2 regions of the Bacillus sp. JJ1533 genome follow, and region 1 is predicted to be linked to the other one. Evidence: a T-box and tRNA genes for the amino acid it is inferred to sense, from the RefSeq annotation. Region 1 holds a T-box; the other holds one or more tRNA genes.

Evidence for each region. The T-box of region 1 lies ahead of pheS (phenylalanine--tRNA ligase subunit alpha). A T-box ahead of a tRNA ligase gene usually reads a tRNA of that ligase, here a tRNA-Phe.
Region 2: it has a tRNA-Phe gene. The T-box ahead of pheS (phenylalanine--tRNA ligase subunit alpha) is inferred to sense a tRNA for this amino acid. The anticodon was not compared.

The regions. Positions count from the first base shown of each region.
Region 1 is NZ_JBALOV010000007.1:43,788-60,090, forward strand. It holds gene rpmI (50S ribosomal protein L35) at 1-10, shown strand, start outside; gene rplT (50S ribosomal protein L20) at 50-409, shown strand; gene V7138_RS04440 (DUF1294 domain-containing protein) at 481-750, shown strand; gene V7138_RS04445 (TVP38/TMEM64 family protein) at 822-1,409, shown strand; gene V7138_RS04450 (sigma-w pathway protein ysdB) at 1,426-1,821, opposite strand; gene dut (dUTP diphosphatase) at 1,931-2,368, shown strand; gene V7138_RS04460 (M42 family metallopeptidase) at 2,448-3,533, shown strand; gene sspI (small acid-soluble spore protein SspI) at 3,583-3,792, opposite strand; gene V7138_RS04470 (TrmH family RNA methyltransferase) at 3,914-4,663, shown strand; gene V7138_RS04475 (YwaF family protein) at 4,706-5,383, shown strand; T-box leader at 5,445-5,681, shown strand; gene pheS (phenylalanine--tRNA ligase subunit alpha) at 5,915-6,949, shown strand; gene pheT (phenylalanine--tRNA ligase subunit beta) at 6,965-9,379, shown strand; gene rnhC (ribonuclease HIII) at 9,411-10,343, opposite strand; gene zapA (cell division protein ZapA) at 10,477-10,746, shown strand; gene V7138_RS04500 (CvpA family protein) at 10,753-11,280, shown strand; gene polX (DNA polymerase/3'-5' exonuclease PolX) at 11,406-13,124, shown strand; gene V7138_RS04510 (endonuclease MutS2) at 13,180-15,540, shown strand; gene V7138_RS04515 (DUF350 domain-containing protein) at 15,580-15,999, shown strand; gene V7138_RS04520 (long-chain-fatty-acid--CoA ligase) at 16,277-16,303, shown strand, end outside.
Region 2 is NZ_JBALOV010000028.1:20,354-35,746, forward strand. It holds gene V7138_RS14970 (hypothetical protein) at 1-1,478, opposite strand, end outside; gene V7138_RS14975 (ATP-dependent DNA ligase) at 1,657-2,475, shown strand; gene V7138_RS14980 (phBC6A51 family helix-turn-helix protein) at 3,239-3,655, opposite strand; gene V7138_RS14985 (hypothetical protein) at 3,696-3,830, opposite strand; gene V7138_RS14990 (hypothetical protein) at 4,182-4,328, opposite strand; gene V7138_RS14995 (hypothetical protein) at 4,377-4,841, opposite strand; gene V7138_RS15000 (aspartyl-phosphate phosphatase Spo0E family protein) at 5,941-6,066, shown strand; gene V7138_RS15005 (DUF2441 domain-containing protein) at 6,160-6,678, opposite strand; gene V7138_RS15010 (hypothetical protein) at 6,718-7,209, opposite strand; gene V7138_RS15015 (hypothetical protein) at 7,277-7,987, opposite strand; gene V7138_RS15020 (hypothetical protein) at 8,641-8,811, opposite strand; gene V7138_RS15025 (hypothetical protein) at 8,840-9,028, opposite strand; gene V7138_RS15030 (hypothetical protein) at 9,103-9,516, opposite strand; tRNA gene V7138_RS15035 (tRNA-Phe) at 9,569-9,643, opposite strand; gene V7138_RS15040 (HNH endonuclease) at 9,939-10,565, opposite strand; gene V7138_RS15045 (hypothetical protein) at 10,678-11,208, opposite strand; gene V7138_RS15050 (hypothetical protein) at 11,737-11,949, opposite strand; gene V7138_RS15055 (hypothetical protein) at 12,210-14,036, opposite strand; gene V7138_RS15060 (hypothetical protein) at 14,439-15,393, opposite strand, start outside.

The DNA.
Region 1 (16,303 bases):
CATTAAATAATCGTTGATTGATTGATATAGATTCTAGGAGGGAAACAAAATGCCAAGAGTAAAAGGCGGAACTGTTACACGCAAACGTCGTAAAAAGGTATTAAAATTAGCTAAAGGTTATTTCGGTTCAAAACACACTTTATATAAAGTTGCAAATCAACAAGTAATGAAATCATTAATGTATGCTTACCGTGACCGTCGTCAAAAGAAACGCGACTTCCGTAAGCTATGGATTACTCGTATCAATGCAGCTGCTCGTATGAATGGTCTATCTTACAGCCGTTTAATGCACGGACTTAAAGTAGCTGGTATCGAAGTAAACCGCAAAATGCTTGCTGACCTTGCTGTTAGCGATGAAAAGGCATTCGCAGAATTAGCAACTGTAGCAAAAAACAACCTAAGCAAATAAGTGTAGGTAAAAAGGTTACTCCCATTGTAAAATGAGAGTAACCTTTTTTAGTTAACTATGGGGGAATAATGATGACTTATATTATTTTAATCTTTGTACTTCTAAATGCGTACGGTTTCCTACTCATGTACATCGATAAAAACAGGGCAAGAAACAACAAATGGCGTATTTCTGAAAAACATATTTGGGTTGTCGCCCTTTTAGGCGGAGCTCTTGGAGCAACTGTTGGAATGAAGCAATTTCGACATAAGACAAAGCATATGCAATTTGTGATTCTTCTACCTATACTTACTGTACTTACAATTGGCCTCTACATATATATTTTGGGTCACTTGTCATAACTACTTGTACGATTGTATATGTTTAAATAGCACTTTTCTTAGGTTCTAATCGAAAGAGGTGAGTTGTACATTTGGATGATACGATGACACTGCTGTTCGTTTTTATTGAATCCACTGGACTGCTTGCCCCCATCATTTTTATAGCGATACATCTGATCCGTCCTTTCTTTTTCATACCAGTTCCTGTTATATGTATCGTCGGGGGGATTTTATTCGGTTCTGTATTCGGCACAATCTATTCTATACTTGGATTAACGATACTCAGCATTCTTTTTTATTTTTTATACAGGCAAGTTCCGAGACTGTCCAAAAAAATTAATACACTCAAGCAAAAATGGTTGGGTGAAAAAGTGAATTTCACTATTGGTCAAATTGCAATTCTACGACTTATTCCTTTTATTAATTTTCATCTTTTATCATTGTGCATCCTTGATGTCACTAGAAATTTTCGAGAATATGCCAAAGCCTCTTTTCATACGAATATCCCAGTAGCCCTTCTATACACTGTTTTTGGTCAATTTATTCGTGAATTTTCTACGACTGTAATTCTTGCAATACTCCTTGCACTCACCCTTTTGTTCTATCTACTAAGAGAAAAACAAGTCATTATCAAATGGCATGAATTTTTCAACCCGAAAGCAGGCAGGTCTTATCAATGAAAAAACAGTCGTGAGTTTACCGCTCGCGACTGTTTTCCTTTATTAATTCCTTTATTGGACTTTTCCAATCAATTTTTGAATCTGGATAAAATTCTTTAATTCTACGTTCAATGTATTGGAAATCCGTATAGGTTAATCCCTTTAAATTATCAGTTTTGGCCCATACAAAAATAGAGACAACCTCAAATGATTTCTTCGTAGATCCTAAATATTTTTCTCCTTCAAATAAAACTCCCTTATACGTTAATAAAAAATTTTTATGGACATTTGTGATGTCATCAAGTAAGTAGAATTCTTTTTTGTCTTGAGCGAGCTCAAGCTTCCTCTTTGGATTTAGTACGTACTTAAAAATCCGATATAATAAGAAAATAATTAGAAGTAAGATGACAAAACGAATAAGTAAAACAAACATAAGAGGGCTCCCTCCATTTTCAATCTGCCAACATATACGAGTAACCCCGACAAAAGGTTTCAAGTTATTTTAAATTTGTTATAATTTTTTTCTAGAGGAGGATATTTATATGACATACAATTTGAAGGTAATGTTACTAAACAAGGATGCTAGGCTTCCATTGCAAGCGAATCCTGGTGATGCAGGTTTAGATTTATTTTCTGCAGAAGAAAAATTAATTAAACCAGGTGAGGCTGAATTAATCAAAACGGGTATCAAAATTGAATTACCACCAGGAACAGAAGCACAAGTACGACCAAGAAGTGGACTAGCACTTAAACATTCGGTAACAGTCTTAAATAGTCCAGGTACAATTGACGAAGGCTACCGTGGAGAAATTGCGGTTATTTTAATTAATCATGGGAAACAAGAATTTCTCGTGGAAAAACAAATGAGGATTGCACAAATGGTGGTTGCACCAGTGGCTCAGGTGAATTTGCTTCAGGTTGATGAAGTGGCTGCTTCAGAAAGAGGAGAAGGTGGATTTGGGTCAAGCGGGACCAAATAATTCCCCAGAAAATTGCTCCATTACCACTATTTTCTGTATAATGAAATAGTCAAATTCACGAAAGTTAGGTGGTTTACTGATGACAAAGCTTGATGAAACACTAACGATGCTAAAAGATCTTACCGATGCAAAAGGAATTCCCGGTAATGAACGAGAGCCTCGTGAAGTCATGAAAAAATACATAGCTCCATATTCTGATGAAATTTTGTACGATGGTTTAGGAAGTTTAATCGCGAAAAAGGAAGGCAATGCAACTGGTCCAAAGATCATGATTTCTGGGCATTTAGATGAGGTTGGCTTCATGGTAACACAAATTGATGAAAAAGGATTTTTACGATTCCAAACGGTTGGAGGTTGGTGGTCACAGGTAATGCTTGCGCAACGAGTAACCGTTGTTACAAGTAAAGGAGATATTACAGGTGTAATTGGTTCAAAACCTCCACATATTTTATCTGCTGATGCACGGAAGAAGCCTGTTGAAATCAAAGATATGTTCATTGATATTGGTGCAGCGAGTAGGGAGCAAGCCCTTGAATTCGGTGTAAAACCGGGTGATCAAGTCGTACCGTATTTTGAATTCACGGTGATGAATAATGAAAAAATGCTACTGGCAAAAGCATGGGATAACCGGATTGGCTGTGCGATAGCAATTGATGTATTAAAATATTTAAAAAATGAAGAGCATCCAAACATTGTTTATGGCGTAGGTTCCGTTCAAGAGGAAGTGGGGCTTCGCGGTGCAAAAACGGCTGCAACAGTGATCAAGCCTGATATTGCAATAGCTGTTGATGTTGGAATTGCCGGTGATACTCCTGGTATTTCTGAAAAAGAAGCGTTAAGTAAAATGGGCGAGGGTCCACAAATCATTTTATATGATGCTTCTATGGTTTCACATAAAGGATTGCGGGACTTTGTTGTGGAAGTAGCAGATGAACTAAGTATTCCATATCAATTTGATGCAATTGCTGGTGGTGGAACAGATGCAGGATCCATCCACATTTCACTTGAAGGTGTCCCAGCGTTAGCGATTACAATCGCAACGCGCTATATTCATTCACATGCTGGTATTCTTCACCGTGATGATTATGAAAATGCCGTGAAACTTATTGCAGAAGTGATTAAACGTCTAGATGAAGAGACAGTTAATAAAATTAAATTTGATTGATAATAAAAAGCCGATGATTCGTAAGTCCAAGTCATCGGCTTTTCTTCTTTTATTGCTTTAATCCTTGCTCTAATGTTGTGAGCATCTCTTGTTTTTCCTCTTCGCTTGCATTTTGCCAAATCACCTCAAACAATACTCCTAATCCCGGGAGCATTTTTTCTTCACCGCTTTGAATCGCATCTACGATTGTATCTTCTAATTCAGCTTGAGAATTTCCAGAGACATTGTGCTTAACAGCGTGTCTTAAGTTCAAGTTCATTCACATGCACACCTTTCCTATGTAACTTTTCTTTAGTATCTTTTACGCTATCTGCCTTTTTTATGTATCTTCGTTAGGATATAATGGAAAAAAGAATTAGCAAAAAGGAGCAATTAGTAACTTGAAGCGAATTGAATCAAATAAAAATCCCCAAATCAAACAATGGAAAAAACTACATACCAAAAAAGAACGTGATAAAATGGGAACCTTCCTGATTGAGGGATTTCATTTAGTCGAAGAGGCTCTAAAAAGTAATGTTAATATAAGAGAATTAATCATAAGTGAAACAATAGACATCCCATCAATCTGGAATATAGATCATTTATCGATTACGATTGTGACCGAAAAAATAATGAAGGAAATAAGTGATACGGATACCTCACAGGGAGTTGCTGCTATTTGTGAACAGTATACTGTTCAGGAAGGCGGAATGGTTTCGAAGGTATTATTAGTAGATGCAGTCCAGGACCCTGGTAATCTTGGAACCATGATTCGGACTGCAGATGCAGCTGGCATCGATGCTGTGATCGTTGGTGAAGGAAGCGTTGATGTCTACAATTCGAAGGTGATTCGTTCGACACAGGGATCGATTTTTCATATACCTATAATAAAAGCAAATTTACATGAAATGATTGATCAACTTAAGCGAAGTGGAATTAAAGTTTACGGAACATCTTTAAAAAATGCAGTTGACTATAAACAGGCTTCTGTGCAGGATTCCTTTGCTATACTGGTCGGAAATGAAGGAAATGGGGTAGACCCTGAATTATTAGAGAAAACCGATCAAAATCTCTATATCCCAATCTACGGAAAAAGCGAGTCATTAAATGTTGCTGTAGCAGCGGGGATTTTACTTTATCATTTGCGTTAAATAGGGGGGAGTAAAATAAACGACTATTTTGGGGGTTCGATTATAGGTGAACCGTTTCATTGGTTATCTTTTTCGCATGTTGTGATGTTTGGCCTGCTTATCGTCTCGGGTGTTCTGTTATTTCTTTTTAGGGCAAGAGTCAAAAAAGGAAATTCGGTTATTCGCTATACAATCGCGATATTTCTATTAATTAGTGAGTTATCCCTTTATCTTTGGTACGTGAATACGGGAGTATGGGATCCGATTGATTCCCTGCCATTTCAGCTTTGCTCAATTTCATTGTTTTTAAGTATCATCATGCTTATCACGCGAAGTTATTTATTATTTGAAGTGACCTATTTTTTAGGCATAGGTGGTGCCCTTCAAGCGATGCTTACTCCGGAGCTTGCCTATGACTTTCCGCATTATCGTTATTTTCACTTTTTCCTAGCCCATATCGCGATTATTTTATCAAGCTTATACATGCTTTGGTACGAGAATTATAGACCGACTTTGAAGTCGATTTGGAAGGCATTTGCAGCATTGAATGTCATTGCATTCATCGTTTTTTTCGTTAACAAAGCAACAGGTGGAAACTATATGTTTCTTGCCCGAAAACCAATGAACCCGAGCCTAATCGACTTTCTTGGTCCATACCCGTGGTATATCTTATCCTTAGAAGTAGTCGCATTAATCATGTTTTTTATTCTCTATCTCCCCTTTTTAAGTAAAAAGAATTAAAATGGGTTTGATTTGCACCTCGAAGATACGTATAATATAATTTATATGCATTTACATATAGTAAAAAACAATGATAGAGACCAGTAACTTTCCACTCACTATTCAGGGAGAAAATGCCGTGACTGCAAGCATTTTTATAGAAGAAGAAAGTGAATTCACCTCTTGAGTTGGCACTTGGACCGTCTGAGCAAGGACGTAAAGGTGTACCGGCATTTGCCGTTATCGAAACGAAGTGAGCAATTATGAATTTGTAATTGTTAACAAGGGTGGTACCGCGAATCTAAACCTCGTCCCTTTTTTGGGATGGAGGTTTTTTATTTTGTCTTAATGTCTAGCTCCAGGCGCCATCGGCTCGAGGTTACAAGCCAATCACTTCTAAAGGCAAAAAGCGCCTTCTGTCAGTGCTCGTCTTGTGCTTGACTTGCACAGGAAGTGCTGACATCGACGTTCGCCACAGGACGTGGCGGTAATTAGTCGATGTTCCTCAACCCGGGCGCCTTGGGCTTTTCTAAGAAAAAGGAGGAATTATTAATGCAAGAAAGATTACTTGAGCTGAAAGAGGAAGCTCTTGCAAAAGTTGAAGCTGCAACGAATCTTAAAGAATTAAATGATATTCGTGTTGCTTATTTAGGTAAAAAAGGTCCTATTACAGAAGTACTTAGAGGAATGGGCAAGCTATCAGCCGAAGAGCGTCCTAAAATGGGGGCACTTGTTAATGAAGTCAGAGAGCAAATCACTGAAAAATTAACGGCAAGACAAGAACTACTCGAAAAAGCCGAAGTTGAAAAAAAATTAGCATCTGAAACAATCGATGTCACACTTCCAGGAAGACCGATTAAAGTAGGTGGACCACATCCACTTACGAAGGTTATTGAAGAAATTGAAGATTTGTTCCTCGGAATGGGTTATTCCATTGCGGAAGGACCTGAAGTTGAAAAGGATTATTACAATTTCGAAGCATTAAATTTACCGAAAGATCACCCAGCAAGGGATATGCAGGATTCATTTTATATTACAGAGGATATTCTCCTTCGTACTCAAACATCTCCAGTTCAAGCGAGAACAATGGAAAAACATGAAGGGAAAGGCCCTGTAAAAATTATCTGTCCAGGTAAAGTGTACCGCCGTGATAACGACGATGCGACACACTCTCACCAATTCACACAAATTGAAGGATTGGTTGTTGATGAGAACATTCGTATGAGTGATCTTAAGGGGACGTTAAATGCATTTGCGAAAAAGATGTTTGGAGAGGACCGTGAAATCCGTCTGCGCCCAAGCTTTTTCCCATTCACTGAGCCTTCCGTAGAGATGGATATCTCTTGCTTTAAGTGTGGAGGGGATGGCTGTAATGTATGTAAGAAAACAGGTTGGATTGAAATCTTAGGTGCTGGTATGGTTCACCCTAATGTACTTGAAATGTCAGGTTTTGATTCAAAGAAATATACAGGATTTGCGTTCGGTATGGGCCCAGAGCGTATTGCAATGTTGAAATATGGTATTGATGATATTCGTCATTTATACACGAATGATAATCGTTTCATCAAACAATTTAATCGGGCTTAAGGAGGGAATAAGACAATGTTTGTTTCATATAAATGGTTACAGGAATACGTTGATTTATCAGGAGTAACAGCAGAAGAATTAGCAGAAAAAATTACGAGAAGCGGAATTGAAGTAGAAGGTGTCGATCATTTAGGAGAAGGCATTAGCGGGATTGTCGTAGGTCACGTATTAGAATGTGAGCAGCATCCAAATGCCGACAAATTAAATAAATGTCTTGTTGATCTAGGTGAAGATGAGCCTGTTCAAATTATTTGCGGTGCACCAAACGTTGCTAAAGGCCAGAAGGTCGTAGTCGCAAAGGTAGGGGCTGTCTTACCGGGTAATTTTAAAATCAAAAAGGCAAAGCTTCGTGGCGAAGAATCAAATGGGATGATTTGTTCTCTACAAGAACTCGGTTTTGAATCAAAGCTTGTTTCAAAGGAATATGCGGAAGGAATCTTTGTTTTCCCACATGATGTTGAGCCAGGAACAGACGCTATTACTCAATTAAATCTTGATGATAAAGTTCTTGAGTTAGGATTAACACCTAATCGTGCTGATGCTATGAGTATGATGGGGGTTGCTTATGAGGTTGCGGCTATTTTAGGAAAAGACGTAAAACTCCCACAACCCAAAGTGACAACTTCAGAGGAAAAAGCAGAAGACTATATTTCAATTTCAGTAGAAGCCAAAGAAGACAATCCATTATATGTAGCACGAGTAGTGAAGGACGTAAAAATAGGTCCATCCCCATTATGGCTTCAAACACGTCTGATGGCAGAAGGAATCCGTCCTCATAATAATGTTGTCGATATTACAAATTATATTTTATTAGAATATGGTCAACCATTACACGCGTTTGACTATGATCGTCTAGATTCTAAAGAAATTCTCATAAGACGTGCGAATAACGGAGAAAAGATTACGACATTAGATAATGCAGAGCGTACCTTGACCAATGAGCATCTTGTAATTACTAATGGAACAGTTCCAGTGGCACTTGCGGGTGTAATGGGTGGAGCAAATTCTGAAGTAAAAAACGACACAACAACTGTATTAATCGAGTCTGCTTATTTTACAGGCAGCACAATTCGTAGGTCATCTAAAGATCATGGTTTACGAAGTGAAGCTAGTGCTCGTTTTGAAAAAGGAATTGATCCAAACCGCACTCGAGAAGCTGCAGACCGTGCGGCTGAGCTTATGGCTGAGCTTGCAGGCGGTGTTGTTCTTGATGGTGCAGTTGCAGTCGACAATCTTGACATTCAACCTGTGAATGTTTCCGTAACACTTGAGAGAATCAACAAAGTACTAGGAACTGCCATTTCAAAAGAAACAGTAGAAGAGATTTTCACAAATCTAAAATTCTCATTTACTGTTGATAACGACAAATTCCTTGTTACTGTACCGACTCGCAGACCGGACATTACAATTGAAGAAGATCTAATCGAGGAAGTAGCACGTTTATATGGATATGATGAATTACCAACAACTCTTCCAGTTGGAGAATCAAATCCTGGCAGATTAACGAATTACCAAGCAAAGCGCCGCATAGTAAGAAGATATTTAGAGGGTGTTGGATTATATCAAAGCATCACATATTCACTTACAAGTGCTGAAAAAGTAAATAGATATGCGCTCGAACGAAGTGAGCCAATTCGTTTGGCTATGCCGATGAGTGAGGAACGTAGTCTATTAAGATTAAGCGTACTTCCACACTTATTAGAGGTTGTGTCACATGATCTTGCACGTCAAATTGATAGTGTAGCAACTTATGAAACGGGCTCTGTATTCATTACCAGACCGAACCAAGAACTGCCAGACGAAAAGGAACACTTAGCGATTGCTCTTACTGGTTCATGGTTATCACCAACATGGCAAGGAGAGAAAAAAGCAGTAGACTTCTATGTGGTAAAAGGAATTTTAGAAGGACTTTTTGAAAAGCTAGGTCTTGAAAACCGAACATCATTCCTACAAGCAAGAGTGGAAGGGATGCATCCTGGACGTACAGCTGCCGTGTTATTAGATAACAAAGAAATTGGATTTATTGGTCAAGTTCATCCAACTATCCAAAAGGACTTAGATTTAACGCCAACTTATGTGGCGGAATTATCATTGAAGGATGTACTGGAAGCAGATGTAGAAGAAATCCTTTATCAACCAATTCCACGATTCCCGTCTATGACTCGTGACATTGCACTTGTTGTAGATCAATCAGTGGCTGCAGGTGACATGAAGCAAGTTATTATTGAAGCAGGTGGTAAGCTACTTCGCGATGTTACAATCTTTGACCTTTATGAAGGAGAGCGTATGGAACCTGGTAAAAAGTCAGTTGCATACTCAATCAAGTATTTTGATCCTGATCGCACCTTAACTGAGGAAGAAGTAACGAAAGCGCATGATAAAGTCTTAAAAGCTGTTGCTGAAAAATTCAATGCAACATTGCGTTCATAAAAAAATGGAGTGGGCTTTTGCCCACTCCTGTTTAGATTCCAGCTATTTTCTTTGCCTTTTCTGTATTGGCAAAATGAAGCTTAGTAAAATGGCGTAGCGCTCCTATTCCTAGCTTTTTGATAAGTTTAGCTGCAACTACATCCACTTGCGCTCCAGCACCTTTTTTTAATTCAAGTCCAGCCTCTTCACTTAGCTTGTCAAACTCTTTAATGAAAGCATATCTGGCTATGATTGAGGCAGCAGCAACTGAAAGATGGACACCTTCTGCCTTCGTACTGAAATATACATGATCCTTAATGATTTCTTTTTGACCAGATAAATGCTTAAAATACACATCAGGAACAGCAAATTGATCGATTAAAATACCATCTGGAGCAGCGGGAGCAATTTTTCTTAGTACATGCCCAATTGCCTGATTATGTAACAATGCCTTCATTTTTCCTTGAGTCATACCTTTTGCTTGAAGCTCATTGTATTTTTCATTATGTAAAATTAATAGGCTATATGGAATCACATGAATAATCGATTCAGCTATCTCACAAATTTGTTTGTCATTAAGATCTTTTGAATCCTTTACCCCAAGTTCCTTCAATAAAGCAAATTTATCACTAGAAACATAAGCAGCAACGACTGTCATTGGGCCAAAATAATCACCAGTCCCAACTTCATCAGAACCGATCATTGATAAGGTTCCGATATTAGGTGGTAAGCCGCTATTTTTTGGAACAGGTTTCCTTGTAGAAGTAGTAGTTGTCACTTCCGAGTTACCCCATTTTTGGGCTTCGCTTGTAGCGCTATTACCTTGAAACAATACTTTCCCAGACTTATATGCTGTAATGGTACAGCTTGGAAGTTTGGCAACAAATACTCCACCCTGTGGAATTTTATCCTGCAATTGACTTTTATAATGCGTCTTCATCTTTTCAATCGTTTTTAGGGTACATTTTAATACAGCATTAGACAAAAATAACAACCCCTACTTAAAATTAGATTAAAATCTACATATTCTATCATAACGTTTGTTGAGATTTCTTTCCATAAATATCGTGTTCATGGTATTATTATCAATAGGATTGACTAGAATGGAGGCCAACTACTTGTCACAGCCACAAAAAACAAGAACAACTGTAGATATATATGGGCAGCAATATTCGATTATCGGTTCTGAGAGCACAAGCCATATACGCCTTGTGGCCTCAATTGTTGATGATAAAATGAGAGAAATAAGCAGTAAAAATTCTACACTTGATATTAATAAATTAGCAGTATTAACAGCGGTTAATATTGTTCATGAACATTTAAAATTAAAAGAAGAATATGAAGAGCTTGAAAAACGTTTAGAACAAGCAAAAAATGAAAAGGATTGACGTGATATGTTCGATTTAGTCTTAATAATCATCCTTGTAATGGGATTCTTAATAGGTTTAAGAAGAGGATTTATCCTTCAAATCGTTCATCTTACTGGATTTATTGTTGCATTTATCGTTGCGTACCTCTATTATGATGAACTTATGCCAAAATTAATATTATGGATACCCTATCCAACATTCGGTGACGCTGAAACAATGAGGTTTTTATTTGAGGGTACAAATTTAGAAACAGCTTATTACCGTGCCATTGCCTTTGCCATTATTTTCTTTGCAACAAAGTTTCTATGGCAAATCATTGGTTCAATGCTTGATTTCCTTGCAAATCTACCAATTTTAAAACAAATCAATGGTTTGGGTGGCGGTTTACTAGGCTTTGTTGAAGTGTACTTAATTGTATTTATCGTGCTTTATATCGGCGCACTACTTCCGGTAGAAGTTGTTCAATCGAATCTCAATGATTCATTTATGGCTAAAATGATTGTCCAACATACACCATTCTTTACCGGTAAAATTAAGGAAATGTGGATCTAACTTCTCTCTTATAGAGAAGTTTTTTTTATGAACTAGACAAGGAAACCCACAATTAGTGACTTTTTTGCAAAAAATCTGTATCATTTTGGATAGATAAACGTATGGAATATAGGTAGGTGGTAACTATGACAATTAATAAAAAGGATGTAATCCGTCTTTTAGAAACAATTGCAATTTATATGGAATTAAAAGGGGACAACCCATTTAAAATATCAGCCTTTCGAAAAGCAGCAGCAGCCCTGGAAAATGATGAACGAAGCTTATCGACAATCGAGGATTTCACGGCATTACCTGGCATCGGCAAGGGTACAGGAGCGGTGATTACAGAATATATCGAAACAGGAGAATCAACCGTATTAAATGAATTAAAAGAAAAAGTACCAGAAGGCCTCATCCCTTTACTTAATTTGCCGGGCCTAGGTGGTAAAAAAATAGCTAAGCTTTATCAAGAACTAGGTATTGAGGATATGGAAATGCTAAAACAAGCATGCCTAAATGAAAAAATTCAAAATTTAGCAGGTTTCGGAAAGAAAACAGAAGAAAAAATACTCGCTTCTATTGAGGAATATGGCAAACGACCAGATCGCCTGCCGATTGCATTAATGCTTGCACTTGCTGAAGAAATCGAGGAACAGCTTCGTGCGATGGAAGGAATCGTGACATTCTCACGTGCCGGCAGTCTCCGCCGTATGAGAGAAACAATAAAAGATCTTGATTTTATTATTGCAACCAATGATCCTGAAAAAGTAAGGGAACAGCTTTTACAATTAAACGGGATAAATGGAATCATTGCAAGTGGCGATACAAAGGTTTCTGTGCAAATTTCTTACAGCTATGACATTTCAGTCGATTTTCGTCTTGTGAAACCCCATGAGTTTGCAACCACCCTTCATCATTTTACGGGAAGCAAAGAACATAATGTGAGAATGAGACAATTAGCAAAAGAACGTGGTGAAAAAATTAGTGAGTATGGTGTTGAAAACAGTGAAACGGGTGAAATAAAAACATTTGAATCAGAAGAGGAATTTTATCACTATTTTGGTCTTACCTTCATCCCACCAGAGCTTAGAGAGGATGGCTCTGAAGTAGAAGCATTCCAACAGAAAATTGAACATATTCACCTCGAAGATATACAAGGTGACCTCCATTTGCATACATCTTGGAGTGATGGTGCCTATACAATCGAAGAGATGGTGGAGGCATGCAGGGAAAAAGGCTATCGCTATATGGCGATTACAGACCATTCCCAATACTTACGTGTGGCAAACGGACTTACACCAGAGCGTTTACTAGAACAACACAAAGAAATTAAACGATTAAATGAAAAATATGATGATTTCACGATATTTACCGGTGTTGAAATGGATATCCTGCCAGATGGTAGACTTGATTATGATGACGAGATCATTAGGGAAGTTGATGTAGTGATTGCATCCATTCATTCTAGCTTCTCACAGCCTAGAGAAAAAATTATGGAGCGCTTAAAAACGGCTTTAGAAAATCTACATGTCGATATCATTGCACACCCTACAGGAAGGATCATCGGGCGCAGAAAAGGCTATGACGTTGATGTAGATATGTTAATTGAACTAGCAAAGGAAACGAATACGGCTTTAGAATTAAATGCAAATTTGAATAGATTGGACCTTTCTTCAGAATATATTAAAAAGGCCCAAGAAAAGGGTGTAAAGCTGGTCATTAACACAGATGCGCATAATATGGACATGCTAGAGGATATGGGCTATGGCGTTTCAGCTGCAATAAAAGGGTGGATTAAAAAGGAAAATGTCATTAATACATGGGATAAAGATGAACTAATCGCTTATTTAAAACGAAATTTTTAGAATTTATAAGAATCCTTTATGTTAATAGCAGTTGGTGCAAGAAGGGAGTTACAGCATGCAACCACGAGTTTTAAAAGTACTAGAGTTTGATAAAGTAAAGGAGCAGCTCAAGCAACATGTCTCCTCTTCATTGGGAAGAGAAAAAGTAGATAAAATGACACCATCTACAGATGTAGAAGAGGTTATTTTTCTACAGGAACAAACAGATGAAGCTGCTAAGGTATTGCGATTAAAAGGGAATGTTCCACTAGGTGGTTTAACAGATATCAGAGCTTCTATTAAACGTGCTAGCATTGGTGGAGCTCTAAACACGATGGAGCTATTAGATATTGCAGGCACTATTTATGCTGGCCGGCAAATGAAGAAATTTATTGAAGGCATGATTGAGGATGATATTCTTCTACCAATACTAGGGGAACTGATCACAAGCATTACTCCATTATTTGAACTTGAACAAAAAATAAAAAACTGTATTGATGATAATGGAGTTGTACTAGATGGTGCGAGTGACAAATTACGTGGAATCCGTGTGCAGCTCCGCAGTAGTGAAGCGAGAATTAGGGAAAAGCTTGAGCATATAATTCGTTCATCATCCGCTCAAAAAACACTCTCGGATGCGATTATTACGATTCGTAATGATCGTTATGTGATCCCAGTAAAACAAGAATACCGCGGAACATATGGTGGTATCGTACATGACCAATCTTCATCAGGTGCAACATTGTTCATTGAACCACAATCAGTGGTCGAGCTTAATAATGTATTGCAAGAGGCCAGGATGAAAGAAAAACAAGAAATCGATCGTATTTTACTCGAATTATCAAATGAAGTAGCAGCTGAAGGAGAATCACTCTATCAAAATGTAGAGACACTTGGAGAGCTCGACTTTATGTTCACAAAAGCAAGCTACAGTATAAGAGTAAAAGGTTCGAAACCGATTATTAATGGAAATGGTTATGCGTTAATCAAAAAAGGCCGTCACCCATTAATAGACCCACAAGAAGTTGTTCCAAATGATATTGAGATAGGTAAGGATTATACGACAATCGTTATCACGGGTCCAAATACAGGTGGTAAAACCGTTACGTTAAAAACTATAGGGTTATTAACGATAATGGCGCAATCAGGTCTGCAAATTCCTGCGCAGGAAGAGTCTGAGATAGCTGTGTTTGAATCAGTATATGCAGATATCGGGGACGAACAATCGATTGAACAAAGCTTAAGCACGTTTTCATCACATATGGTAAATATTGTTGATATTTTAAAACATGTTGATGAAAAGAGTTTAGTCTTATTTGATGAATTAGGTGCAGGAACCGATCCGCAGGAAGGTGCCGCACTTGCTATCTCCATTCTGGATGAAGTCTATAATCGTGGTGCTAGGGTAATCGCAACAACCCATTACCCAGAGCTTAAGGCATATGGATACAACCGAGAAGGAGTTATTAATGCAAGTGTCGAATTTGACATTGAAACATTGAGCCCGACCTATAAGCTATTAATTGGAGTTCCAGGTCGAAGTAATGCATTTGAAATTTCGAAACGTCTTGGACTTTCAGACTCAATCATCTATGCTGCCAAAAGTCATATTAGCTCTGAAACGAATACGGTTGAAAATATGATTGCCTCCTTGGAAAAAAGTAAAAAGGACGCGGAGCAAGAACTTGATGAAGCAGAGGATATCCGCAGACAAGCTCAAAAGCTTCATAAGCAGCTACAAGAGCAAATCATCGAATTCAACGAACAGCGGGATAAGCTATATGAAAAAGCGGAGCAAAAAGCAGCCGAAACAATTGAACATGCAAAAGCAGAAGCAGAAGAAGTCATTCGTGAATTGCGAAAAATGAAACTTGAGCAACAGTCACTTGTAAAAGAACATCAACTAATTGATGCAAAAAAACGCTTAGAAAACGCTGTGCCAAAGCTTACTGAAAAAACGGGCAAACAATCTGTCATAACGAAAACGAAAAGAAAGCTTGTTCCTGGTGACGAAGTAAAAGTGATTAGCCTAAATCAAAAGGGACATTTACTTGAAAAGGCAGGAAGTAATGATTGGCAGGTCCAAATCGGGATTTTAAAGATGAAAGTAAAAGAAAAAGATCTCGAATACGTGAGTAGCCCGAAACCAGTGGAAACAAAGCCATTGGCAACAGTAAGGGGGAAAGATTACCATGTAAGCCTCGAGCTTGACTTACGTGGTGAGCGTTATGAAGATGCATTAGTAAGAGTGGAAAAATATATCGATGATGCATTGCTAGCGGGATATCCACGTGTTTCTATCATCCATGGAAAAGGTACAGGTGCATTAAGGCAAGGGGTTCAAGAATACTTAAAAAATCACCGTTCCGTAAAATCAACAAGATTTGGGGAAGCCGGAGAAGGTGGAACAGGGGTTACCGTTGTAGAATTAAAATAACTTGAAATGCTGTGTAATCTCTAATAGGGAGAGAAGATGATGGATCAATTTTGGGATAATGAATATGTGTTAACAGCGGCTAATTACAGTGTCGTTATACTGTGTATGGTTCTGTTTATGGCCATATTTGAATTGGTTACCAAATATAAAAATTGGGAAGAAATCCAAAATGGTAACCTTTCAGTCGCAATGGCAACAGGAGGGAAAATCTTTGGAATCGCAAATATATTTCGATATTCCATCCAAAATCATGACTCCTTATTCGTCATGATTGGTTGGGGTGTATTTGGATTCTTTCTCCTTCTTGTCGGCTACTTTATTTTTGAATTTTTAACTCCAAAGTTCAACATCGATGTTGAATTACAACAAGATAATCGCGCAGTAGGATTCATATCCATGATAATTTCGGTTGGACTCTCTTATGTAATCGGCGCAGGGATTGGAAATGGTGGTTTTTAAATATGGAAAAGCTTGCGAAAATTTTGTTAGTTGTAAGTGGAATCTTTGTTATCGTCGGAATATTGTATTTGGTTTTATAATGTAAGGGGCTGATCTGGGGAACCATCAGCCCTATTCTTTTGTCGTAAATTCGTAGTAAACTTACAACAACATTCCTGAATGTAATTGTCACGGAATATTCAATATACTATAATGGCTATAAATGGTTTGAAAATTCAAACCGACTTCTGAATACGACTTCGTATTCCCAAAACAATTTTTATAAGGGGGTTATAAGATGGAGTTAGAAAGGCCGTGGTTAGCT
Region 2 (15,393 bases), on a different contig from region 1:
TTTTTCTTAATTTCGTGACTAGTTACAGCCTTAATTCTTGCTGAATAGATACCTTTCTTACGTAAAGCATCTCTTAATTGGCTAGGCACATCATGAGCCATACCTATTGTTTCTACACCAAATATTTTAGGTGAGTACATTTCAATCTTTTCAACTGCAATCTTTAAAGCTTCATTTAATTTACATTTAGAAGCCCAAGCATCGACAATATATAAGACTCCAGTCCTTCTATTCTTAGCAATCGTGACAATTGCATTATAGTCAGTACGTTTTAGATTCTTACCAAGTGCAACATCCCAAAATGTATAGAAGTCTAAAGGTTGATTTACTAAGTCAGCATCAGTAAAATAGGAAAATGCTTCAGCGTTGAAAATTTGAGATTCTTCGTCTCTAGGTTCATTCTGATATTCAGTATTAAATGCTTTACTACCGTAATCCCATTTCCACTTCATTAACTTAAAGATGGACTGCGCTTCCTTCCACAATACCTTAACACCTTTATCCATTTCGGATTGATTCAACTCATAAAATGTAATTGCTTGTTGTTTTCGTTCCTCTTTGGTTAAATCCTTATCCAAATAAATAGAACGGCATTGTTCCCAAAGTTCTTGTTTCTCAGGTGGATCAATAATCGCTTTATATTTGATTGACTTAAAGTCAGGATTTTCATTGATTACATTATTAAGAAGGCTGTCTTGATGTACAATTGTTCCCATATAGATAAATGATGTGATTAGACCTTTTGCATCACCTAATGGGATTACATCTGAAGCAAACCAATCCTTTAACTTTGCTCGTTGTTCTGCTGTACCTGCGTTTGAATGAATACCTTCCAAATCATCAAGTACAATATAATCTGGTCTTGATCCGTTCCAGTTTAATCCACGAATTGCTTGATTGGTTGAAGCAGATACAAGATAAGAAAGTAACTTTTTAGAATCGTTCCCTTCATCTTCCCACGTAATAAATTCTTCTTGATTATCTCTAACATTAATTTGTTGTTTAGGTGAGAGCAGTTCTCCAAAATCCTGTCTCAACTTCTTATTTGATTTGAGTTGCCAACTAATCCAATCTAAAATACCCTTTGCAACCTTTGGAGTTTCAGATATGAGTACAATAAATTTACGTTTACGAAAAACAATTTCACGAATAGGATTTGCTTTAGACAAGTAAGAAGATTTCGCATGACCACGGGGAGCTGCAACTGCTACTTTTGCATTCTTTTCAACGTTGGATACATTGTCGATAATGGAGCATATTTCTTTGTGGAAGTCTGCTGCAACTTCAGGAGATTCAATATCGAATCCTTCCCAGTTACCATTATTGAAGGGATTACGGAGTTCAGAAAAGTATTCATGTGCAAAGTAGAGTAAATCTACCTCAGACCGATGAATACGTTCTAATCGTTCAATTTCGTTGAGATATGTTTCTAATTCTTCTATTTCAGAAGGGGAAAGACTATCTATCTGAGCCGTCATTTTTTGAATTAAAATTCGAGTTGCTTTGATTAGTTCCTCACGTTGAGGACGGTCTAGCCATTTACCATTAACATAAGCAATAGGTTTTACCTCCCTTCATTCTTATATAGTTATAACCTTTAATTCCCACTAAATTTACAATTCCTAACATGTTAAAATTAGTAGTGAGGTGGTATTTATGTTTATTTCACCAATGTTACTGCAAAAATCAAATCAGCCATTTAATGATGAATCCTACATCACCGAATTAAAACTCGATGGATTCCGTATGATCCTCAGCAAATGGGACGATAAGATAAAACTGTATTCAAGACATAATAATGACATTACAGCAAAGTTTCCTGAGTTAACAACACTAAACATTCCAAATGGTACTGTCCTAGACGGTGAACTTGTCGTATCAGATGAAAATGGTAAACCGGACTTTGAATCTACAATGGAACGTTTTATGTCATCAAAAACTAATCATCATGCACAATTCTGTGTATTCGATATAATTTATTTCAAAGGTGAAAAAGTCGTTTCTCTTCCTCTTCTTGAGCGCAAGACCTTACTCCAAGATGTTCTACCTACAAATCATCCTCACGTTGCAGCTGTTCAATGGATTCAAGGCAATGGATCAGCATACTTTGATTTAATTAAACAAAACGGACTAGAAGGAATCGTGTTGAAGAAAATTGACAATTCACCTTATGAAATTGGTAAACGTAGTTATTCATGGTTAAAGGTAATAAATTATCAGTATGATGATAATATTCTTATATACGGCCTACGTAAAGATAAATTCGGCTTACTTTTATCATTCCAGGATGGAACTCACGCTGGATTAATGGAGTTTATGCCACCAGAACAGCATAAACAGTTGTATTCTATGTACAAAGTAGTTTCTGAGAATGATAAATTTAAATACATTAAGCCTATTCCTGTTCGTGTAAAGTACCGAAACTTAACTAAACAAGGTAAATTGCGTATTCCTTCATTTGTGGAGTGGTTATAATCTCCACATTACATAGTTCATTTTCGGAGATTAAATTTGATTTGCGGATTTAGAGTACACTAGATGTACGCCAATATTCGACACGCCCCCCTGTGTACGGTTCGACATGAATTTCTATACAATAAAATGAATAAAAATAAACTAAAATAAAGTTAAATCAATTCAATTTACTGTATAAAAACTTTCTTTTATTGTAAACTACAAAGTAAAATTACTTTATTCACCAAATGAAATGGATCAAAACAAAAGAATAAACAATAAATATTTATTCATCATTAGTTTGTGAACTTCACATAGTCTATGCTAGTATTCTAAGTATGCGTAACATGGTTCAAACCCTTATGCCATCTGCGGTTGAGGGCTACTTTCACCCTATTGTTTACATAATGTATGTTCTAGAACCTCGTTGATGTATCAACGTTTATGACGGGTAAGTTTGTGAATTATCTTTATAAAGTTTTTATGCAGTAATTATCTTGTATAAATCATTCAATAAACTAACTGGCCTTGTATATTCTGATATACCTATGACCCTTTTCAAAACTATACCGACATATTAATCAAACTTTATACAGGGATAATAATGATATACATTCATTATGCAGTGGGATCGAAAAATTTTGAGGCTTTCTCCGTGGGAGGTTTGCAGTCAATGTAATCATACTCATTTCACAGTTTTTCATAGCCTATTTACTACCTATAATAACCACTCAAACACCACTAAATATAGGCATTCCTAGCACTTTCTACTACAACATATAGTCTAATGTGTATAGTCCTCTTTTACACTACCTTGTACTGAACCATTAGAGAACTGCATAGCCCTCTCTTTTATCTTATCAATATCTATTGTATGGTCTTCATTAATTGTACGAACTTCTTTCTTATCCGTTAACATTTCATGCATCTTTAAGAATAATTCAGCATGTTTACCACTACCCTTAACAGCTTGTTCCTTAATAGCATTTAACACTTCAGGTAGATGTTTAGTCGTATGCTTTAACATTTCTTTTTTTAAATCACGTTCATCTAATGCTCCATCTTTTCTCCAACTGTACAGGGTATTTAAATGGACACCAATATAATCTGCTATATCCTGGTACGTATTAAGTAACTTAACCTTGTTTCCATTCTCATCTAATGCCCAACGTTCAGACTTAGGTAAAGCAAGATAATACATCGCCTGTAATTGTTCTGGTGTATATGTTTTCTTAGCGATTTTAACCGACTCCTTTCAATTCAATTAATATTTCCTCAGTAATCCTATTTAACACACTCTTAGTAATCTCAAACTCATTCTTCAAACGCTCAACTAATTCTGGTTGTTTCCTATTCCACCATATTTCAAACTGCAATCTTTCCACCTTATCGAAATAAGGATTGACATACTCATTCCAATATCTAACCGTATGAACATGGTCGCAACTTTTGCAAGTGTAATACCAGTGGAAAACAGATCTGTCCCTATAAAGTCCGATATAAGGCTTATTAAGCTTTTTTGGTACTTTAAATTTAGACGGACACGCTGTACACTTGATAGTCCTAATAGCCATCTAACTAATCCAAAACGAAAAGCACAAGGCCAATATTCCAGCAATACTGATACTTGAATAATGAACTTTATTTTCTTTAATCGGATCATCACAAACAAATAATACACACAATCCAATAATTACAAATAAAACTATCTGAAACGCTAATAACAATTATTTTCCCTCCAAAGGATCGAATTCAAATAATAATTCACCATCTAATGACCAATACTGAGTAATTATTCTTATTGGGTCATCTTTTCCGTTACCTTTTCTTTTTAAGATTGTTTCAATAACTTGAGTTACTTTAGCATAATCCATCTAATCAACTCCATATAAAAAAGCACTCAAATGAGTGCCTTCAAATTATTATTCAATTACACTATTTACATTAATATTTACGATCTCCCAATCTTTAAATATTAAATTCTTCCTTTTTTCGTCTAGCTGAATAATTATTTCCATGTTACTTTTTATTCTTTGTATATCAGACTTTCTCTTAGAACTAACAGTTGTAATTACCTTGTATGTACGATCACCTTCGTAGGTTGCTTGATACTCTTCTGCAACGCTAACGTCAATTTGTTCTTCAGTAAAACCCTCTAAACCCCACTGTTTATAAACATACTCCTTGGCATAATCGCTTGAAATTTGAAATGCCTTTTCTCTATAGTCATTCGATTTTAGGTCTTCATCAGAGATTGGAAGTATATAGAGACTCTGAAAAAATTGAACAATAAAATAAATAATAAGTCCGATTCCAATAATTAATCCAAACCCTATCAACCCTGCACTTGCATCATCATCCACTTTTCTTACTTCCCATTTCGCCATATTCCATCTTCACTCCTAGTACAAATATACTAGTTTATGATAATGCAATTTGAAATGATTGACAATTAATTAAAAATCTTTCTTTCATTAATAAGCACCCATTATTGAGCGCTTCAAGATTCTTTACTAAATATCATCCATATAAAATAAATAATTGCTACTACTATAGACGTATTCAAATATCCTGACCAATTAAAAAACAAGTCGGATATCGAATTTGCCGTATCATAATTATGACCATGCCAAAAAAATGTATGTATTCCAAATATGACAATATATAATATTGGTGGGACAATTACTCCAAAAATCAAACAGTATATTGAAGCACCTATTATCTTTTCCATATCGCACCTCCAAAATATATATCGGTTAAATATGGAATTCATTAAAAAAGACACCCACAACAATTTATGGATGCCTTAATTTCATTTATTTACTTTTTAGTAATTAAAGTAGTCAACTCTCATCAATACTTTTCAAAGTCGCTAACAATTCATCTTTCCACGCTTGATCTTCTTGTTGTTTTTGCTGCATAGCTTGTAAATTTTGTCTCATTGTATCGTTAAACATTTTCTTTTCACTCCAATAAAAAACACCCACAAAGATTTGTAGGTGAAAATCAAGAAATATATATTAATGTTCAAGAACTCTCAAACAGGCCAATCAAATTTTCTGTCTATTCTAGGGGTGTTATATTGGACAGATCAACTAAAATAATCCTATAGTTCATCTGTTCGTCCATGATTTCACAGTAACCATTGTCATACATAAAAAAGATTGTATACATCTTGTCTTGATACTCTACTCTTGTACCAACTTTCATCTAAAAAAAGACCCCCTAAGACCTGTTTGAGAGCCTATTTTAGAAATTACCAATTTATAACCTTTTTGTAAAGAGGTGATTATTTCTGTCACATTTTTGTCACATATCTCACATCTTCTTTTGACATATTTTGTCGAAAGTATTTTACTTATGTTAAAAATTTTGCATAATATTGTTTGTATTTGATTTTAAGTAAAGTTATAAATCTTTAAAGAGGTGTAATAATTGTTACAGGAAAGTACGCAACCGAATAGAGAAACTCTTATTTTATCAATAGTGCGAAAAAGAGATGAAATGATTCGCCTTGCTACTTCAAATGGTCTATTAAACAGTAAAACAATTAAATGTAGTCAAGAACTCGATAGGTTATTAAATGCTTACAAAAAGTTTCAAATCCATTAATAACCTATAGGTGTCCTACGTTTTCTACAATTGTATTTCAATAGTGACACCGTTTTTCATCTCCATATAAAAAAGCACCCTATTAAGGAGTGCTTAAAGTACTTTTGATACAATTGCTTTACCTTCGAACAAGTATTCAATTTTACTTTGATCACTTTTTTCTTGATTCCAGTAATTTGTCGCATCAATTCTTACATCATTTAACTTTTTTATTCCACCACTTACAAAAAGAGAATCACACTTAAACAACTTTCCATGTAATTCAAGTTCTAATAATTGACAATAAAATGAGTTAAAATTTAATTCATGTTTCCAATATTCGATTTCATTCCCACTACTTAGCCAAATACACTTCTGTCTTGAGGGTAAATCTTTATTTACATTTAACCTGATTTCTTCAAATATTGTTTCTCTTGCAAAATGCCAATAGTACGTAAGTCCTTGGCCTAATGACTCTATGGTATTTACGTAACGAACATCCTTAACATCATAATCCCCAAAGAAACGGTTATAACCATTTGTGGGTGTAATTATTTCCTCACCTTCGACATATATCTTGGAAACTTTATTTGTATTTATATGATACAATTTCAACCCAGTTACAATATCCATAATGAGAAGTCCTCGACTACTTAAAGAATAGGAGTATCATTAAAATATATTTTCATAAGCATTTAATTCAGCTTCTAATTCATCGATTGATTCTTGATAATCTTTTTGTAAGAATCTGTGATGAGTTAAAACCAGTAATAAACTATCCATTATTTGTGGAAAAGGTACATCTTCTAACAACTTTCTAAATGTAATATTTTTTGGTTTTTCTTTAGGATTGTACAAATCAACTATTACAGGCATACCTTGTTCAACATCGAAAACATAAAGTTCACTTTCTCTAGTATCATGATATAATACAGGGCCTCTAGCACTCATATAATCTGTATCTTTTCCTTTAAACATATAACCTTTTTGTTTAATTACATGCATTACCGGAAATAATTTTCGAACAGTATCTCTAATTTTTTCTTCCTGTTTATCGACTATTGCTCTATGAGATTGAGCTAATGATGATACTAAAACATACTCTTCCTCAATGTTGTCCATTAATTCTTTTACAACTACCTCTAACTTTTCCAGAACAAACACTCCCTCACCAAATATTTAATTACATTTCCAATATTCGCCAAGGAGTGACAAAAATCCTACTATTATTTTACAATTTTCTATAAAATATTAAATCTTCATCTTTCAATTTAATTAAGGAGTATAATTTATCAAATACAACTGTTGTATAACCACCATGACTTCCGCCGACAAATGCATGTTGTTCCATAAAGCAACCAGTTCTAACCATCCTAACGACCAAGGCTTTTAATTCATCAGGTGTAATTTTTATATCCCTATAAACTGTTTCCTCAAACTGTTTCCAATGATTTATTTTTGCATCATTGTGAAATCCACCTGTCTCTTTTTCAATTTCTTTTAACGTAAAGAGAAAATAAATTTCCCTAAAAGTTAATTCATCTAGAATTTTTAAATAATCATCATACTCGTCTGCTTTACTCAATTGCCCACTAGGTAATCCACTTTTGAACAATCTCGCAAAAAATCTAATTTTTTCTCTTTGCTTCGTAAATAGTGCCGCTTTAAAAGTAGAAAAATAAGCATGTAGAAATTCTTCAGACTCTATAATCTCTGTTGTTAACTCCACTGTACCTGAATTTAATTCATCATAGAAACATTTAGCACGCTCTATTAAAATATTATTATATGAATTAGTTAGCGCTAAATCTACAATTGAACCAAAAGGCACAATTTGTACTAAGCTCCTAATAACGGTATTTCCATTGTATTTCGCTAATAATTCTTTTTTTATGGTATTTTTAACTACATTATCAACAATACTTAATTCATTATTACTCAACTAAACACATCTCCCATCAAATATTCGCATTTCCAATATTCAACAAAAGGAGTTCTTTTCCTTCTTTGTATATGGTAAATTTTATATATGGAGGGGTATTTATGCTATATATTTACGGACGAATTAAGCCCACAATGGCAGTGTATTGGATAATGTTCGTATTTTCAATTATCGTCTTGTTTGCTTACTATTGGATGAAAATAGGTATTTTTGGACTTATTTTTGTTGCCATTTATCTAGGACTGCTATATTATTTTGTAATTAAAAAACTCTTGGACAAAAGTCTATACTTTTTTCTTTATTTTTATGTAATTGCTTATTTCTTTGTTGGTTTTGTTCCTTTTTTATTTATTGATCCATTTTTGTATTGTTCAAAACCCTACATGTTTTATGAACTAGGTGAAGGATACAATATACCTATCTTAACCAAAACATTTTATTCTATGGGTTTACTGAAAAATTGCGACCAGGATTTTACATTAATAGATTTCTAAATATCTAACATAAAACATTTACATGTATGTGACCTTGATGACTTTCCACCTTCAAGGTCTTATTTTTTATTCGTCATGCTAGTGAATTCGAACTCATAAGGGTCATATCATCACTACATTAAAAAGACACCCAAAACAATGTATGGATGCCTTAATGAATTATTTATGTTGATCTTCAATTGCTTCTACTAAGGTTTTATAATACTCTTCCTTAGTAAAAACACCTTTTTCAATTAACAATGCAACAATAGCTGTAATATGATCAACGAGCCCATCTTCATGAGAACGTCCCTCATTTAACTCATTTAGTCTTGCTAATATATCATCCAATATTTCCAACTCCTAATGATAGTTTCAACTAATCTTCTATGGTAACTTTTACAACATTGTTTAGATTAACCATAGTTCTACCCGAAACTTCAAACCAACCACCTTTATTAAGGTTACTCTTAATCTCTGGTATTCCCTCATATGGTGCAATAGTAAATTCTTCAAATTTACTATTTACATAAAAGAAAGTTACCTTGTATTCTGTCGGTTGACTCATTATCTCCACTCCTCTAACAAATACTATTAACACTTCCAATATTCGCCAAGGAGTGACAAAAGTCCTGCTAGAATTTATTTACCATACCACATTTCTAATTCATTTTGTTCTTCTTGATTTAATGCATCGTACTCCAATTTCACTTTTGTTAAGTTACGTTTTATTAATGTGTTTTTATAAATAAACAGAAAAATATATATAAGAAGATTGATGAACAAAACTAACCCAAAGAATAAATGAAACTGATTAATTATAATAAAATTACCAAGCATTTGCTGTAAAAAACCAAAAATTAAAAATAAAGTTCCAACTTTCCCGTAAGCTTGTTGTTCATTTAAACTATTGAAAATCAAAGGATGTATTCCCGCAATAGGAATTGTTTGTTTTACTATAACTTTATATTTCACTTTAAAGAACGCTATTCCTAATAAAATAGCACCTACCACATCCGATATAAGACCTGTAATGATTATATAGTTAATATCCAATACGTTCACATCCATTTTTTACGCTTATTATATCATTTATATAATAATTTAGTGAACTCGACCAGATTCGAACTGGTAATCCACTCTGTATTTCTACAGGTTGCTCTAACCATTAAGCTACGAGTCCAAAAAGTATGGTAAATGTATTTCAATTTACACTTAACTCATTTATCTTTCTTTTTACGTCCAAACATTTGCATATTCGTTTTCCATACAGAAAAGAAAAATATAGCAACAATCAACAATACTCCACAAATTAAACCAGCCAAGAATACAGGGTCAAAATAAATAAACGCCACTTACCAAAACTTTGTATAAGTCGTTGGGTCAATTGAATTACTAATAAATGTTTTTATCATTTAATTTCACACTCTTTTCAGTAATTTAAAGTTTTAAGCAAAATAAAAAAGCCTATTGACACACTACGCTTCAGTTAAATCTTCATATTCCTTTATCCATTGATAAACTTTTGCTCGATTTACTCCAAATAAATTTGCAATTTGGGTTTTATTCATTCTTTGCAATATTTCATCAAGCTGCTCTTTACTCGGTTTCTCATTTTTCTTTAATTCTCTATGTTTCTCAAGACATTCTAAATCACAGTATTTTGCATTCTTTACTAAATACTCATCACAGTAACCACATTTTCTAACTTTATGTGATTTATCTTTGCTTTCAAATACTTCACGTAAGCCTTCTCGATTAATCCACTCATGTAATTTTCTATGCTGCCCATGATCCATTACAAGCAAATTTTCATGTAGATTATTTGCGCGGTTAAAGTCGATATGATGAACATTTTCATTCTTTGCTAAGGGTCTACCTAACATCTTTTCAGCCACCAATATATGCTCATAAATTATCGGATAACCACTTTCAATGCTCATTGCTCTTGGATGTCCTTCTGGTGCTCTTATAACTATGTAATCATTAATTTTATGCAACAATTTCACTTCCAACAAATCATAATTTCCAACCGGAACAAACTCATAATCAATGTATTTATCTTTTATTAACTCTTCCTTTGCACAAAAACGAATAAAATTCATATCTAAATTACTGTCATCCTTGTTCTTATCTTTCAAGTAATCCAGATAGCTAAGTATACTAGGTGCATGAAATTAATTCAGAAAATAAAAAAAGACGCTTATTTAGCGCCGTTTACTTCAATCGATCTAATTCTGTTTTTGCATTTTTAATTGCTTCTTGGCCTTCTTTTAAATGTTTGTCCAAAAAGTATCCATAATTATCTAATTCCATTTGGTTATCTGCATTCAGTGATTTCATAGCAAACTCTACAGATTCTCTTAAATTAATTACTGCATCGCTAATATAACCAGATAAATCATATGTGTCTTTGGCTCCTTGTGCAACCTCGAATTCATCTAAGGTAAAATATAAATCTTCTAATTGTCCGTAAAGAACAACATAACCATTTGATTTATCATATTTACTAAAACGATAAACATCAAGAACTTCGCTATTCAAATCACTTATTTCATTATAGTTTTGTTCCAGTTCATATAAGTTATAATAGTTATTATAATTAATAGATGTTGTTTCTGCTTCTACCTCTTTATGTGATGTACGTTGCATTTCATTACCAACGCCACATATAACCATGATGGCAATTGCTCCAGCTATAAATGCTATTTTCTTTTTCCAATTCTTCGTCAATTTATTTAAAATCATATTTGATTGACTCTCCCTTTTATATTTTCTAAATTTATTTGTTGCTTGTTGTATTACCACATCTATTATAATTTGTTTTTCTTCACTTTACTTGTAACAGTTTTTGGCACAGAAAATTCTTCTTTTTTATTAGATTGCACTTCTAAGATCTCTGGATAATCCTTTAATGCTTACGGACTTCCAACTCAAAATAAGAATCCAGACACCAATTAGTCCCTTATTTAGTGAGGTGGAAGGCATACAAACGAGGGACTCGTGAAAGTCCCTGCAAGTTTATATGCGGAGGAAATATAAATGAATAATGTTACTGTTGAAGCAAAAGCATAATGTCCTGCACGATCAAATGAAAGAACTTACCATCTGAGTATGGTCAAGAAAACATCAATCACCTCATGCAGGTTAAAACTATATTAATATTGGAGGATCAAACAAATTATGCAAAATTGTTTGAATGTCTAACCTTATTATTTAAATGGCCGAGGAGAGACGGGGCGATCTAGATAAACTAGACCGATACGGCCAAGAATATTAATCTATAGGAATTGTTACAGTTCTATATTCCTTCGCTGTATCAATTATCTGTCTAAGTTTCATTTCTTTTTCAGAAGACAGTCCACATTGAAAATTAAAAAATTGTGAGATCAAACTAGGACTACACCCTATTGCTTGAGCAATCTTTTTATTTGAAAGGCCTTTTCTTCTTTTATCCATGTACAGTTGATTTATTTCATTTCTTGTCATTCAACTCCCCTCACTTTCAGAATTAGTAAATATATTCAGTAATTTATTTTAATAAATTATTTCAGTTTTATAACAAAAAATAATGAGTAAGGATATTTCTTCTCATTAACTATTAGATAAGTATGTACACTTTTTTCAAAAAAATAGAGATTATTTATTGACTTTATATATTGTGGTATGTTATATTTGATTTTTATATGTTTTTAACTGGAATAAAAAAGGGAATTACACTTAAGTAACCCCCTTCGCCAATAACTGTATTATTTATATGCCTTCTTAATTTCTCTCGCACACACTTTACAAATTGCTTTTAAGCCATGTTTACCCTTCTTATCAGGACTGAAATTCCTTTCATTTGCTAATTTATCTTTACCGCAACAAGTGCAAGTTTTCGTACGATATTTATCTACTTCAACCTGATCTAAATAAGCATGTGCAATCCTTTTACTAATCGTATTCTTCAAAGCGTATGTAATATCTCTAACACTCATTTCAACATTATGTACTTCCTTAATATAATTCACTGCTCTCATATACGGATGTTTATCTAATATCCTCTTATCATTCATCGAATAACCCTTCTCTTGTTTCACTACAGCAACGATATCCATCTCAACAGGAGAAAGTTCACCTAGCCTAAAAGCTTCGTTAATCGCTTCGTTAAACTGTTTTAAGAGCAGATAAATTTCACTTCCAGGTCTATTACCGTACTTGTCTTTCAGCATTGAATAAACAGGAAAATAATTAGATATTCTGATTTGCTTTTGCTTCTTTGAATCATTACCCTCTTCATCAACCTCAATTATATATCCATCATGCACCTTTTCACTTTCGGTTTGAAAACTTAATAACGAATAAACATGTTTTGGATTACTCATATCAAATGTATCTCTAATTATATTTAATGCAGAATTCTCAAATGTAATAGCATTTACCTTTGGTTTATATCCCCTAGATTCAATAGGTTTTACAAGTTGCTCTCTAACCTTATGCATTTCATATCCTACTTCATTTATCAATTTCTTTACTTTTGTATATTGACCTAGCCCATTCTTTGGCTTACCATAGTAATCAAGTACAGATTGAAATTTTCTTTCTAATTCGTTTTTGCCTTCTTCTGTTGCACCAGATAAAGGCTTAGTAACTGAGTTAATTCGGATTAACTCTAACTTTCTAGGATTCTTTAACACTTTAATTTCTTTTTTGGTATTTAATTCACAGTACCAATGGTACAAATGTGAAAGGTCAATTCTTGGTTTACCTTGCTCCCATGCTTGGTAAGCCTTTTTTCTTTCTATTTCTAATTTCTTATCCACTTTATGAATATATTCTTCTTTCTTTATGTCCTTCTCTTCACCAGTAACCCCTAATTCATCTTGAAGTAAAATTATTGATGCTTTCATTTCCAATAACTCTGGATATTTATATAAATCGCCATCTGATATCTGACGTTGTTTTCGTTTTACTTTTTCACTCAACCTTTTCAGAAGAATTTCTTTTTGATTATGATCCAATGATGCTGAGTCAAGCATATCCTCACTTATACCTTTACCTTTACCTTTATTAAAATCGCTTTCCTCATAGTTGATATATCGCTCACGTTGAATAATTTTCTCTTGTGCATCATTCGACAACCAAGTATAACCATTTAATTCATCCTTCTTAGTTGCTTTAAATATATAATCTTCAAGAGTAATTAATCCTTTTGAAAATGGATCATGCTCTGATAAAGGTTGACTTTTACTAAGATTCCCATGCCTTTCTGCATATGCTTTACTCATAATGTGACTATTGATAAAAGAATCATAACCATCCACAGTATCAACTTCACCAATTAATTGTTTAACCGCTAATACTCGTTCCTCATCTGAATTCAAATTATTATCTAACTGACTTCTATAATTCCTGAAACCTTGTACAATATCTGATTTACTTAAAGTGTTAGAATTATAATCTTTACTTCTAATTCGATTACCATTTTCAAGAAAACTTTCAGGACTACAATGTACCTTATCCTTTTTGACCATTTCATCAAATTCAACTTGAGATATATTATCACGTAATGGAACTAATTTATTTAAATTCATTCATTAACCTCCAATGTATATTTGCTTAACTTGCTTACTGATAAAAAAACAACAAAACAAAAACTGTTAAGTGGCAGAACACGATAGTGTTCAACAACCTGTGACGAATGGCAACAGGTTAATAAGATTCTAGCGAATCTTATTGAATAGTATTCTGAATCATCTTTTAAACTATCTGTTAATCAATCTTCTAAATTGTCTTATATATACTCTTATTAAATATCTTATAGCGAAAACGACACGGCTCTATCCCTTGTCGCTCTAAGGCTTATTTGTGGACACTGAATGATTGATGTCCAAGTTATAAGAATCACTGTCCTATTTATGTAATTGACTGTCCATTTTATTAAATTAGGTGTCCAATTTTAAAAAGTTGGTGTCCAATTTATTAAAGCGAGTGTCCTAAAATAAAAGGTTGGCGTCCATTTTATTAGAGTGAGTGTCCATATTATCCAAGTCACTGTCCACTTTTAAATCAATGTCCAATTTATTCGGGTTGGTGTCCTCTTTATTTTCCTCATCAACTGGATATGGATCAGGCTCTATATTATGTATCTTTTGAATCGTTGTATCATTATAGACAGGATAATAGTGTAATGATGGTTCTTGTCTGGTCATAAGTTTATGATTAAAATTCTTCGGCTTACTAGCATGTATTAATGGTAAATCCTCATTTTCCAAACAAAATCTATCCTTAACCCTAAGATTAATTAATTTATCCAATCTCCTCTGAATCACATCGACATCTTTCACATTTAGATTCTCTGCAATTTTGCTTGTAGTTTGAGCAATTCCTTTACTTTCTTTATCCGAAGAGTCGTAACACTGAACAAGATACAAATACAACGCAAATTCATGTTCATCTAATATTCCATTAATAAATAAATCTAAATCATATATCGATACCATGAAGTATTTATGGGCTTTCAATTCCACTTCTTTTGTTTCTGGATTAGTAACTTCTTTCAATTCACAGTCAAAAGGAGTGTACCAACGATAAGTTTTTACCTTCCTATTTCGTTCAAATCCTCTATCCTTATGTTTTTTTACTAACTGAAAACGCATAGGCTCTTTTAATAATTCGTTTTTCCCATCCTTCATTAAACGATTATTCATAAGTAAATTAATTTCCTGTAACTCCTCAAGTCTTTCTTTTATTCGCTTTACGGACATTCCCATAAATGCTGCAATTTCGTCTACATAGCACCAAAATTCCATTTTGTCTAAGAACTTCAAACCGATATAAAGAGCAAGATTTCTAGAATCAAATTTAACCTTCCTTACTTCATCTGTTTCAATATAATTTCCTTTTTCATCGGTTGTTTTTACTTTGTATTCGAAATATCCCCTTTGGTAC